2 regions of the Paraburkholderia sp. CNPSo 3076 genome follow, and region 2 is predicted to be linked to the other one. Evidence: predicted binding sites of a transcription regulator. Region 2 holds the regulator's gene; the other holds the start of a gene.
What was found. The regulator NrdR, encoded in region 2, represses ribonucleotide reductase genes. The targets are predictions, from matches to a motif close to CACNANATNTNGTG.
Positions count from the first base shown of each region.

Region 1: a site for NrdR is predicted at 3,321-3,334, ahead of M3A49_RS26945 (ribonucleoside triphosphate reductase). Genes of this name have one in related genera too.

Region 1 covers NZ_JAPMAL010000025.1:10,479-16,380, forward strand. The annotation lists gene tatA (Sec-independent protein translocase subunit TatA) at 1-228, opposite strand, end outside; partial or broken gene M3A49_RS26930 (ATP-binding cassette domain-containing protein) at 313-507, opposite strand; gene M3A49_RS26935 (anaerobic ribonucleoside-triphosphate reductase activating protein) at 575-1,309, opposite strand; gene nrdD (anaerobic ribonucleoside-triphosphate reductase) at 1,311-1,508, opposite strand; gene M3A49_RS26945 (ribonucleoside triphosphate reductase) at 1,512-3,278, opposite strand; partial or broken gene M3A49_RS26950 (nitric-oxide reductase large subunit) at 3,586-3,942, opposite strand; gene M3A49_RS26955 (TAXI family TRAP transporter solute-binding subunit) at 4,015-5,313, opposite strand.
Region 2 covers NZ_JAPMAL010000019.1:235,033-240,934, forward strand. The annotation lists gene M3A49_RS23190 (type IV pilin protein) at 1-429, opposite strand, end outside; gene M3A49_RS23195 (pilus assembly PilX family protein) at 450-986, opposite strand; gene M3A49_RS23200 (PilW family protein) at 983-1,789, opposite strand; gene M3A49_RS23205 (hypothetical protein) at 1,786-2,205, opposite strand; gene M3A49_RS23210 (GspH/FimT family pseudopilin) at 2,202-2,738, opposite strand; gene nrdR (transcriptional regulator NrdR) at 2,895-3,377, opposite strand; gene glyA (serine hydroxymethyltransferase) at 3,393-4,640, opposite strand; ZMP/ZTP riboswitch at 4,801-4,938, opposite strand; gene ydfG (bifunctional NADP-dependent 3-hydroxy acid dehydrogenase/3-hydroxypropionate dehydrogenase YdfG) at 5,136-5,882, shown strand.

The DNA of each region.
Region 1 (5,902 bases), on a different contig from region 2:
CTGCGTGTGACATGCTTTCTCCGCAGCGTTGACATCGACAAGGGTGGGTGACGGTAGTTCGGCATCCTGAGCGAGTGCCGGCGGCGCCTCGACTTCCCGCATACCTTCCTTGAAACCCTTGACGGCACCGCCCAGATCGCCGCCGATATGGCGCAGCCTCTTCGTGCCGAACACCATCGCGACGATCAGCAAGACGACAAGCCAGTGCCAGACACGGAATTCGCCCATGGAAATCTCCTTTAATTCATCAAGGTTGCTATGCGTCGCGCCGACTGATGTGGCGCACGACGAGCCAGCCCGCAGCGAACAGACACGCCGCGACTCCTGAAACACGACACCGATTCTCGAGCGGACCTGATCCGGCATAGCAACGGCGTCGATATCGTCGACGAAAATGCGCCCGCTGCAAGGCGTAGCGAGCGTGGCGAGAAGCGAGAGCAGTGTCGTCTTGCCCGCGCCGTTGAAGCCGACGATGGCCACGAGCCCGGCGCCCGTGACCGTCCCCATAGTGGCGCTCGGTGCGATCCACACAACGACACGATGAGCCTGGCCGCTTTGCGTCCGCACGTACCTTTCATCCGCGTCGCAACGTGAATGCGGGAAACAGCGCGGCTATCCTGCCGACGAGTTCGTGATCGGGATAGCCTGCCATCGATACGGCATTCAAGCCGTCATCGTGGCAACCCTGAGTGCGGAAGACCTGCAGCGCGTAGTTCGTGATGTTCATTGCCGCGAGTGTCTGCGCGAGTTTCAGGACTTCGCCTTCTGGCAGCAGCCCGGGATGCAAAGTGGTGCGGCATTCGTATTGCACGCCGCTGGCCAGCACGACCTCGAGACTGGCCCGTGCATGTTTGCCACTAGAGGGTACGCGGGTGACGCTCGCATAGTCGCCAAACGCCGCCTTGACGTCCAGTCCAACCCAATCTACCAGCGGCAAGACTTCCCCGAGACGTCGCGGATGCGTGCCGGCAGTATGCAAACCAACCTTGAAACCTAGCGTTCTCACATCGCGAATGGCCTGCCCGAGCGCGGGATCGCCTGTAGGCTCGCCCCCGCTAAAGACCACGGCGTCGAGCAAGCCCACGCGGCGCATCAACAGGTTCAGAACGGCTTGCCACTCGAGCGCACCATTGCGGGTGCGCGGCTGCAAATGCGGATTATGGCAATACGCGCAACGCCACGGGCATCCCTGCACGAATACGACCGCGGCGATCTGGCCTGGATAATCGGTTGCGGTGAAAGGAACTACCCCGCCCACTCGGAGTGTGCGGGGCGCTTGCGGGCCGAAGTCCGGCCCGCACGATTTCATTTCAGTGGGCAAGCCGTGCCTCGCGTTCGCTGAAATATTTGCGCTCGTGGAATTCGCCCTTCTTGCCGGTGTTGAACGAAGAGACCGGACGGTGATAACCCATGACGCGGGTCCAGATCTCGCAGGGCTGGCGTTCTTCGTCGGACAGCGTGACGCCAGCGTGCTTTGCCTTCACAGATTGAGAGAGTACGGTGCTCATGGTTCAGACCTCAGCGGGTTCGAGTTGAGAAAGCTTGCGTTGAAGGATTTCTTCGTCGCAACGTGGGCAAAACTTGTGGCTGCCTCCCAGGTAGCCGTGCTTCGGGCAAATCGAGAACATGGGCGTGACGGTGATATAGGGCAGCGAGAATCGATTCAGCGCGCGTTGAACCAGTGTGCGGCACGCGTTAGCCGACGAAAGCGGCTCGGTCATATACAGGTGCAATACCGTACCGCCCGTGTATTTGCGCTGTAGATCGTCCTGGCGCTCGAGCGCTTCGAACGGATCGTCGGTGAAGCCAACGGGCAACTGCGACGAGTTCGTGTAATAAGGCATATCCGGCGTGCCGGCCTGCAAAATGCCCGGAAAGCGTTTGCGATCTTCCTTGGCGAAGCGGTACGTCGTTCCTTCGGCCGGCGTGGCTTCGAGGTTGTACATGTGGCCGGTTTCCTCCTGATACTCGAGCATTCGCGCGCGCACGTGGTCCAGCACGCGGACCGCCATGGCATGTCCCCATTCGCTGGTGATGTCGTGCTCGTCGGACGTAAAATTGCGGATCATTTCGTTGATGCCGTTCACGCCCAGCGTGGAGAAGTGGTTGCGCAGCGTGCCGAGGTACCGCCGCGTGTATGGGAAGAGCCCGTTGTCCATGCGATGCTGGATGACTTCGCGCTTGATCTCGAGGCTCGTCTTGCCGAGTGCTAGCAGCTCGTCGAGGCGCCGGAGCAGCCCCGTCTCGTCGCCGGCATGGACGTGGCCCAGGCGTGCGCAGTTGAGGGTGACGACGCCAAGGGACCCGGTCTGTTCGGCGGAACCGAACAAGCCGTTGCCGCGTTTGAGCAGCTCGCGCAGATCCAGCTGCAGCCGGCAGCACATGGAGCGGATCATGTTCGGCTTGAGTTCGGAATTGATGAAGTTCTGGAAATAGGGCAGCCCGTAGCGCGCGGTCATTTCGAACAGGCGGTCGGCATTCGGGCTGTGCCAGTCGAAATCGGGCGTGATGTTGTAGGTTGGGATCGGAAAGGTGAAGGCGCGGCCTTTTGCGTCTCCGGCCATCATGACTTCGATATACGCCTGATTGATCATGTCCATCTCGGCCTGCAGATCACCGTATGTGAAGGACATTTCGCGTCCGCCGATCAGCGGCACCTGCTCGCGGAGATCTTCAGGGCAAACCCAGTCGAATGTGAGGTTCGTAAAGGGCGTTTGCGTACCCCAGCGCGAAGGCACATTGAGGTTGTAGATCAATTCCTGAATGTATTGGCGAACCTCCGGATAAGACAGATTGTCGTGGCGCACGAAAGGGGCCATGTACGTGTCGAACGAACTGAAAGCCTGCGCGCCCGCCCATTCGTTTTGCAGCGTGCCGAGAAAATTGACGATCTGACCAATGGCGCTCGACATATGCTTCGGCGGCGAGGCCTCGACTTTTCCCGGTACGCCGTTCAGACCTTCGTTCAGGAGCGTGCGCAGCGACCAGCCTGCGCAATATCCCGAGAGCATGTCCAGGTCGTGAATATGCAGATCCGCATTGCGGTGAGCCTGGCCAACCGCCGCCGGGTACACATGACTGAGCCAGTAGTTGGCAATGACCTTGCCCGAGACGTTCAGGATCAGGCCACCGAGCGAATAGCCCTGATTGGCGTTGGCGTTGACGCGCCAGTCCTGTTGCTCGAGATACTCGTCGATCGAAGAGCGGACCTCGATCAACGGCTTGTCTTGCTGGGTTTTGCCCGGCGCGCCTGACGGCGCGGGGTCGCGATCGGCAATCGAGGCGGGAAGCGCAAGGGGCACGATGAACCCTCCTTTGAATACTAGATATTGTTGGTGAGGCGATCTTATTAACTACATGTAGTTCGTGTCAACGACGCTCGACGGCGAGTTTGTCGGGACTTGATCCGTGCTAATTTCGCCGGGTTCGTGCTCGATGGCAGGCAGACGTGCGCCACGGAGACCACGCATTGGACGTGTCACGCGGGACACGACGCGGCGATTACGCGCACGCGTCGATGGCGATTGGCGATGTTCGAGGGAGAGAGGCCGGCCACCGATCGTGGCCGGCTTGTCAGTGCGGCGATCAAACGCGCTGAACCGCCTTGTGTGTCGTTTTGGCTTCGACGGGAACGGCCGCTTCGGGACGGCGCAACAGCAGCCGCGCGGCGAACCAGCAGAGATACAGCACGCCTGCCGCGAACACCACGTCACCGGGCACACGCAGCCACACCAGCGTTTGCATCAGCGACGAACGAATGACTTCCGGCGAGCGCGCATACCAGAGTCCCTTGCTCACGCTGGCCCATGCCTGGTGGATGCCCGAAGGCAGGATCGAGATGAACACCATCATGAAGAGGCCGATGTTGAGCATCCAGAACGCCATCTTGAGCAGTGAATCGTCCCAGGCCTCGCGCGACGACATGCCACGCAGACAGAACAGCCGGCGATCTATTCGTCTTCTGCAGCCGCGCGATAGTGGGGTGTCGGCTGCGAAGCCGACGCTGCCGCGCCGCTATTCCTTCGTTCGCTGCGCAACGTGGGCTATCCGTTCCCGCACGACGCCGATCGCCTGCTTGAGCGCGTAGACATCCTGAAAATAGCGGTACGGAATGCGTATCCGGCTCGCGTTCGCGTCGATGTTTTCGATTTCTTCGCTCCATTGCGCGATCTGCGAGCGGTTCGGCTCGCTGTTGCTCCACACTTCGTCTTCGAGTGCCTTGATTTCGCGGTACCAAACCACGAGGCGCTTTTTCATCCTCGCTTCGAGCAGGCGCGGCAATGCCTGAAGCAAGCCAATCAGGAGCGCCGCGAACGGCACGAGGATCAACAGCCGTCGTTCGATCACGCTCGCGAGCCAGAACGGCAGATAGCGGTACAGGAACGGCTGGCCGGACTTGAAGTAGCGGACGCTTTCGTCGGAGATCGGGAATTCTTCCGTCTTCAGGTTGGGGAACGTGCCGAGCGGCGTGAAGTAATCTTCGCCACCGTGAACAGCGTGAGCCGCGTCGAGCAGCAGATAGACGAGCGCCGGATGCAGTGTGTCTTTCGATACCAGCAGCGCCGTTGCCGCGAGCAGCGTGACGTCGGTGCGCGGCAGATCGTCGGCGACACTCGTCGACGCGCGCGGCAAGACGATCTTTGAAAGCGACGGGAACTTCTGAACCAGCGCGTCTGCCTGGGCGAAACTCATCAGTTTGAGATTGCTGTTCAGCAGGGTCTTCTGCATCTCGGCGTCGGGCCTGCCGATGAAGAAAGCCGCGTCGATCTGGCCGCTTTCGAGCCCTTGATAAGCTGCCGGTGCATCCATTTGCAGCAGGGTGGAGTTCTGGCTCGTGATGCCGCTGTAGCCGAGCAATACCTGTGCAACGTTGAGCAGGCCGCTGCCGGGCACGCCCGTCGAAATTCTCTTGCCACGGAGTTGCGACAGCCGGTCGACGGTCGGGTCGCCGCGATAGAACACCCAGATCGGTTCGTACGACACGGCAGCGATTGTCTGCAGGCCGTCGGTCTCCTTCGGGCTGGTGGTACCCGACTGGATGAAACCGACCTCGTAGGCGCTGTTCGGGTCTCTCAACCGCTCGTAATTCTCCACCGCGCCGGAAGAACTGCGGATATCGAGCTTGATGCCCGCGCGCTTCAGGATGGGCGCATAGCGATCCGCAAAGCCACGATAGATGCCGTTGTCCGCGCCGCTGGTCATGACGATGGTGCGCTGGAACGCAGGTGCGACCACGATCGCCACCACCCAGCCAAACGCAGCCAACAGAAAGGTTACGCCGACGATCAGGAGGCGCTGCCTCCCCCTGGTCATGGGTGTTTTCTGGCTGCGATGCAGTGCCGGATTGTGTCGGGGCATCGTTATCCACGTCTACAGGATTTATCGCAGCAAGGGTCGCGGTGCATTGTGATCCGCTGTGATCGTTATGCTGACCATACTGCCGTCGCCGCTCGTAGTGAGTATGCCACGGAGAGGAAATCCACCGTCGCATTTAGGACGCATCGTTCGCTGGCAGGCTTGCCGGCGTACCCTTCCTGTCTAGTGGTGGGTAATCGCAGATCAAAGATATATGTCGTAGTGCAGACTAATATTCGGTTCAACCGTAAGACAGGAACGGCCACGCGAACAGCCGATGCGTCCGCGCAACGTCTTCCAGATTCAGATATATAAAAAAACATATGGAGGATATGAATTCGTCATTTTACTTGACATACCTCCATTGCGTTTAATTGGCTCCGTCACATCGACCCATAGAGCCAGGGCGCTACGCCAAAGGCTGAAAAAGACAGGAGACAACGATGTCAGCAACAACGCTGCGCAAGCGGCAACTGGCGCTTGCGGACACACCGCGCGCCGGCCGTCCGGCCAGACTGGCGCAGTCCCCGAATCATCGTCCGGACCG
Region 2 (5,902 bases):
CCGGTCCCTCCAGCACATCTGCGTAGCCGCCGCGACGGCACCGCCGCCTGCCGCGTGATTGCTGCGCGCGCCGGTTGCGTCGAATACGAAGGCGCCGCACGCATCGCCGCGCATCGGCCCGGTTTCCACCGGATCGGCTACGAGGGCGTAGCCGCCGTTGGAATCGTCGGCGGGCATGAGGCGCAAGCGGTAGATGGGCGTTCCCGTCGGCGGCGCCTGGTCGAATCCAGTGGGCAAAAACGCCATCGACGCGCTCTGCGTATCGACGAGTTGCGCTGCGCGATAGAGCGCGGCCACGGCGTCGATGCGATGTCCCCGCGCGATCTGCGCGCTCCACCCCGGCAATGCGAAGGCCGCGACGATAGCGGCCACCGCCAGCGCAATGACCAGTTCGAGCAGTGTGAACGCGCGGTACCGGTTGCTCTTCACCTTTCCTCCCGTCTGCCTCGTCAAAAGGGCCTCGCGACGACGCGACGCCAGTGATGCTCGACACGCGTCGCGTCACCCTCGGCCTCGATGACCACCTGGTCCTGCAGCCAGCTTTGCGTGTTTTCCGAGGCGCCGAACCCTCGCGCCGTAACGAGATACGCGCGAACCAGCGGACGGCTATCAATGCGCCAGGCCTCGACGATGCATTGCGGCAAGCGCACCGACCCCGGCCACGCGGCAACGGGCGCGACCGCCTGCCGCTCGAAGCTGTCCTGCCGCCGCCAGGCTTGCGGCTCGCCGGGCTGCGTGGCCGCCACAGGCGCGGCCAGCGAGCCATTCGTCAGCGCACGCGAGCACAACACGAGCGCGGCGTCGGCGGCATGGAAGGACTGCAGATGATCGGCGACGGCATCTGCGTTGCGCCGCGCGAGCAGCGCTGCCTCGAACCACGCCGCCGAGGTCACGAGCATCATCGCGACAACAAGCAGCACGACTGGGAGCGCCACGCCGCGACGCGCGGCGCGTGTGCGACGCTCCCCGCGCGGGCTCGTTCTCATGACGCTGCCGGCAGAACGTTACGCAGCACGATGTGCCGCCAGAACGCCTGTCGCGCTCGCCCATCCGCGCCGAAGGCCTGCACACCATCGCAATCGACGTAGCGCATGCGCCGCGCAAAGGCCGCCCCGCGCACCAGCACGCACAGATCGACCGCCACGACCGACGCCCACTGATCGCGCGCGAGCGCCGAAGCCTCGACCGCCTGTGCCGCGCCCGCCGTCCAGTAGCGCAGGCGCAAACGCTCGACGCCCTCGACGAGCGGCTGCGGCGTGCCGGGCTTGCCGGGCTTGCCGGAGCCCGCGCAGTAAAGCTCACTCTCGCTGGTCCCCTCCCTCCCCTTGGCGTGATAGCGGTTCACGATTTCCACGCTTCCCACGCCCACCCCCTGCCCGAGGCAGTCGGTAGCCTGGCCGTTTGTGGCGGCCCACGTCGATACGCCGTCGCCTTGATAGCGCACGGCCAACCCGTCCGACCGGCTCGGCAGCGGCTCGCAGGTAAGCGCCCCATCGGTGCCGATCGGGCGCCCCGCCGCGCAGCCGAAGATCGCCGGGCCGGCAAGCGTCGAGCGTGCGTCCGCGGCAACAAAGCCGGCCATCTGGATCTGCTCGCCGATCAGCATCAACGAGTTCATGCCGGCCTCGTGGATGCGCGCGGCGTCGTTCGCGTGCGCATAGGCCTGGCGCTGCGTGCGATAAGCCGAGAGCGCGCCAAGCGTCACCACGAGGCCCAACGCCACGGCAATCGTTAGTTCGAGCAGCGTGTGGCCGTCCTGCTGGCGCACGTGGGCGAGCCGCTTGTTCATCGCAGAAACGCGAGGGCGACGCAGGCGCGCCCGGCGGGCGCCGTGGCATCGAGACACGGCGCAACCCGCGAAACAGTCGTCGATCCCGACGCTGCGCCGAGCGGTGTCGCCGCCCAACTCACGGACGCGACCGATGCGTCGCCGCCCACGCTCGACGTGGTCAGCCGCCCTTCGGGCACGATGCTCGCCGTCAGCGCCTGCCATCGATTGGTCGCAGCGGGCGTTACACCTACCGCGCGCGCCGCTTCGGCCATGGCGTCAGCGGCAAACGCCGCGCGCTCGAGCGCCGCCGCCAGTTGCGCGTACCGGACCAGCCCGAGCTGGGTGCTCATCAGGCCGAGCCCGCACATCGCCATGACGCCGAGCGCAATGGCGACTTCAAGCAGCGTCGACCCGCGCACGCTCACCCGGCTCATGACGCCCCCGTGCATGCGCCGTCGCTGATGCGTGCCCGGCCCCCCTGCGCGATGCGTATGCAGCGACGCCAGCCCGCGCCGCGTTGTGCCGCCGACGTGGCCCGCGGGGCAATCTCGAAGTTGCGCAAGCTGCCGATGGCCTGCCCCGCCGGCGGCGAAAACGTGATGGCAGTGAGCCCCGACGCCACGGAAATCGTGTCGAGCGCCGGCTGGGTGCGCAACGGGATAGAGGCTCCGGCGCGCTCGATCATGACGGCCCAGCCGCAGGACCAGTCGGCAATACCGGACGGACACGCTTTGGCGGCCTCGAGGCAATGGCGCGCGGCGTCGACGCGGCAAACGGTGACGCGCGACTTGCGCCGGATTGCCTCGTTGCGTGCGTAGGCGAGCGTGCCGAGCATGGCGTTGGCGCGCGCGTCGACCTGATCGCGCACGCGCCATGCGATGAAAACGGGCGTGGAAACCGTTGCGCAAATCGCCAGCAGGACGATGACGACCATCGTCTCAATGAGCGTGAATCCTCCGGACTTCATGAGCAATCCTTAGTTCGAGCGGATTGCCATCAATCTACGGACGAAAGCGAAACGAAACAATTAGCCGAACGGCTAGCTGGTGCGCGCAACGTCGGCTCGCGAGAATGCAAGCGTTACGACAGCGGCCTGGCAGGGGGAAGAAAAATGCGAATGCGCTCAGCGCTTTTTCGCGGGGTTGTTGGCAGCACCCGCGCGGCGGAATTCCTCGATCACGTCTTCGAATTCGGAGACGTCCTCGAAGCGTCGGTACACCGAAGCAAACCGTACGAACGCGACCTTGTCGAGTTCGCGCAATTCGCCCATGACGAGCTCGCCAAGGCGCTCGCTGCGCACTTCGCGCTCGCCGCTGCCGAGCAGTTGATACTCGATACGGGCAACCGCCGCGTCGATCGCATCGGCCGCAACCGGGCGCTTGCGCAGCGCCAGTTGCATGCTCGCCATGATCTTGCGGCGGTCGAATTCCGTGCGGCTGCCATCCTTCTTGACGATCGAAGGCATCGCCAGCTCGACCCGCTCGTACGTCGTGAAACGCTTGTCGCAGGCCGGGCAGCGGCGGCGGCGCCGGATCGCGGCGCCGTCTTCGGACACACGCGAGTCGACGACCTGCGTGTCTTCGTGCCGGCAAAAAGGGCAGCGCATGGATTATCGCGTGGCTTAGCGGTAAACCGGGAAACGCTTCGTCAGCTCGGCGACCTGCGCCTTCACGCGCTCGATCGTCGCGGCGTCTTCCGGATTGTCGAGCACATCGGCAATCAGGTTGCCCACCTGCTCGGCTTCCTTCACGCCAAAGCCGCGCGTCGTCATGGCCGGCGAACCGAGACGGATACCGCTCGTCACGAACGGCTTTTCCGGATCGTTCGGGATCGCGTTCTTGTTGACCGTGATGTGCGCGGTGCCGAGCACGGCTTCCGCCGCCTTGCCAGTGATGTTCTTGGCGCGCAGGTCCACCAGCATCACGTGGCTTTCCGTGCGGCCCGAAACGATGCGCAGACCGCGCTTGACCAGCGTCTCCGCCAGCACGCGCGCGTTGTCGACCACTTGCTGCTGGTAGGTCTTGAATTCCGGCGAGAGCGCTTCCTTGAACGCCACGGCCTTGCCGGCAATGACGTGCATGAGCGGACCGCCCTGGATGCCCGGGAAGATGGCCGAGTTGATCTGCTTCTCGAACTCCGCCTTCATCAGGATCACGCCGCCGCGCGGGCCGCGCAGGCTCTTGTGCGTGGTCGTGGTGACGAAATCGGCGTGCGGCACCGGGTTCGGGTAGACGCCCGCGGCGATGAGGCCCGCGTAGTGCGCCATGTCGACCATGAAGTATGCGCCGACCGCCTTGGCAACCTTGGCGATGCGCTCGAAGTCGATACGCAGCGCGAATGCCGACGCACCGGCGATGATCAGCTTCGGCTTGGTCTCGTGTGCGCGCTTTTCGAGCGCTTCGTAGTCGATGTCTTCCTTGGCGTCGAGGCCATAACTCACGACGTTGAACCACTTGCCGCTCATGTTCAGCGCCATGCCGTGCGTGAGGTGGCCGCCTTCGGCGAGGCTCATGCCCATGATGGTGTCGCCCGGCTTGAGCACGGCGAAGAACACGCCCTGGTTGGCCTGCGAGCCCGAGTTCGGCTGAACGTTCGCGGCTTCGGCGCCGAACAGCTGCTTCACGCGGTCGATCGCGAGCTGCTCAACGATATCCACGTTTTCGCAGCCGCCGTAATAGCGCTTACCGGGGTAGCCTTCGGCGTACTTGTTGGTGAGCTGCGAACCCTGCGCGGCCATGACTGCGGGCGACGTGTAGTTTTCCGACGCGATGAGCTCGATGTGCTCTTCCTGGCGGCGGTTCTCGAGTTCGATCGCCTTGAAGAGTTCGGGATCGACGTTGGCGATGGTGCTTTCGGCTCTGTCAAACATACGGATTCCGTTAAGTGTGTTCAGGTTGACCGGGTCTCGCGCGGAACGCGTAGCGGGTACGCGGCGCTGCTGGCGAAGAGGCCAGCCATGACGTGGCGGAAGGAGGCGCCGCACACGCGAGGCAGGACAGCCACGGCAGCGCTAACGAAAGCGCGCGAAATCAGGCTGCCCAGGCGAACGGCAAAACGGCACCCTGCGCTTCACGGTGGGTCGTTCCACCTTGGGTCCCCAATAACGAACGCATTGCTACCGCCAATGCCGCCAATCCGGAACCCTATCGCCAGTCACGCAGGGATTGAGCGCGTTAGTGTATTGGAACGGCGGGGAATAGGCAACCGCCCGCCCCCAGTGCGCTCGGGCGCCCCGCGGCCTGTGGCGCGCCGGGCGGCGCCTCCGGCCATGCGGCCCGCGCGTGTACTGTCCCTTTCTTGCCGCAATGCGGCATTGCAAGTAGGCTCTTCCCTTTTCTCGCCTTCTACCGACCAGAGAGCCACCATGATCGTTTTCGTCACCGGCGCGTCCGCAGGATTCGGCGCCGCCATCGCCCGCGCCTTCGTGAAGGGCGGCCATCGCGTCGTCGCCACCGCTCGCCGCAAGGACCGCCTCGACGCCCTCGCCGCCGAACTCGGCGACGCCCTCCTGCCCTTCGAGCTCGACGTGCGCGACCGCGCGGCGGTGGAAGCCGCGCCCGGCGCGCTGCCGTCCGGGTTCGCAGGCATCGATGTGCTGGTCAACAACGCCGGCCTCGCGCTCGGCGTGGAGCCGGCACAAAGGGCGGACCTCGACGAATGGGAAACCATGATCGACACCAACTGCACGGGCCTCGTGCAGGTGACTCACGCGTTTTTGCCCGGCATGGTCGAGCGCAACCGCGGCCACATCTTCAATCTCGGTTCGGTGGCAGGCCGCTGGCCGTACGCGGGCGGCAACGTCTACGGCGCGACCAAGGCGTTCGTGCGTCAGTTCAGCCTGAACCTGCGTGCCGACCTCGCAGGCACGGCACTGCGCGTGACCGACATCGAGCCCGGTCTGTGCGGCGGCACCGAGTTCTCGAACGTGCGCTTTCGCGGCGACGACAGCAAGGCGGCCAATGTCTACAAGGACGTGCAGCCGCTCACGGCCGAGGACATCGCCGACTCGATCTACTGGATCGCCACGCGCCCCGCGCACGTCAACATCAACACGATCGAACTGATGCCCGTTGCCCAGACATTCGCCGGCACCAGCGTCCACCGCGGCTAAAATTACCTTACAAATTTAAT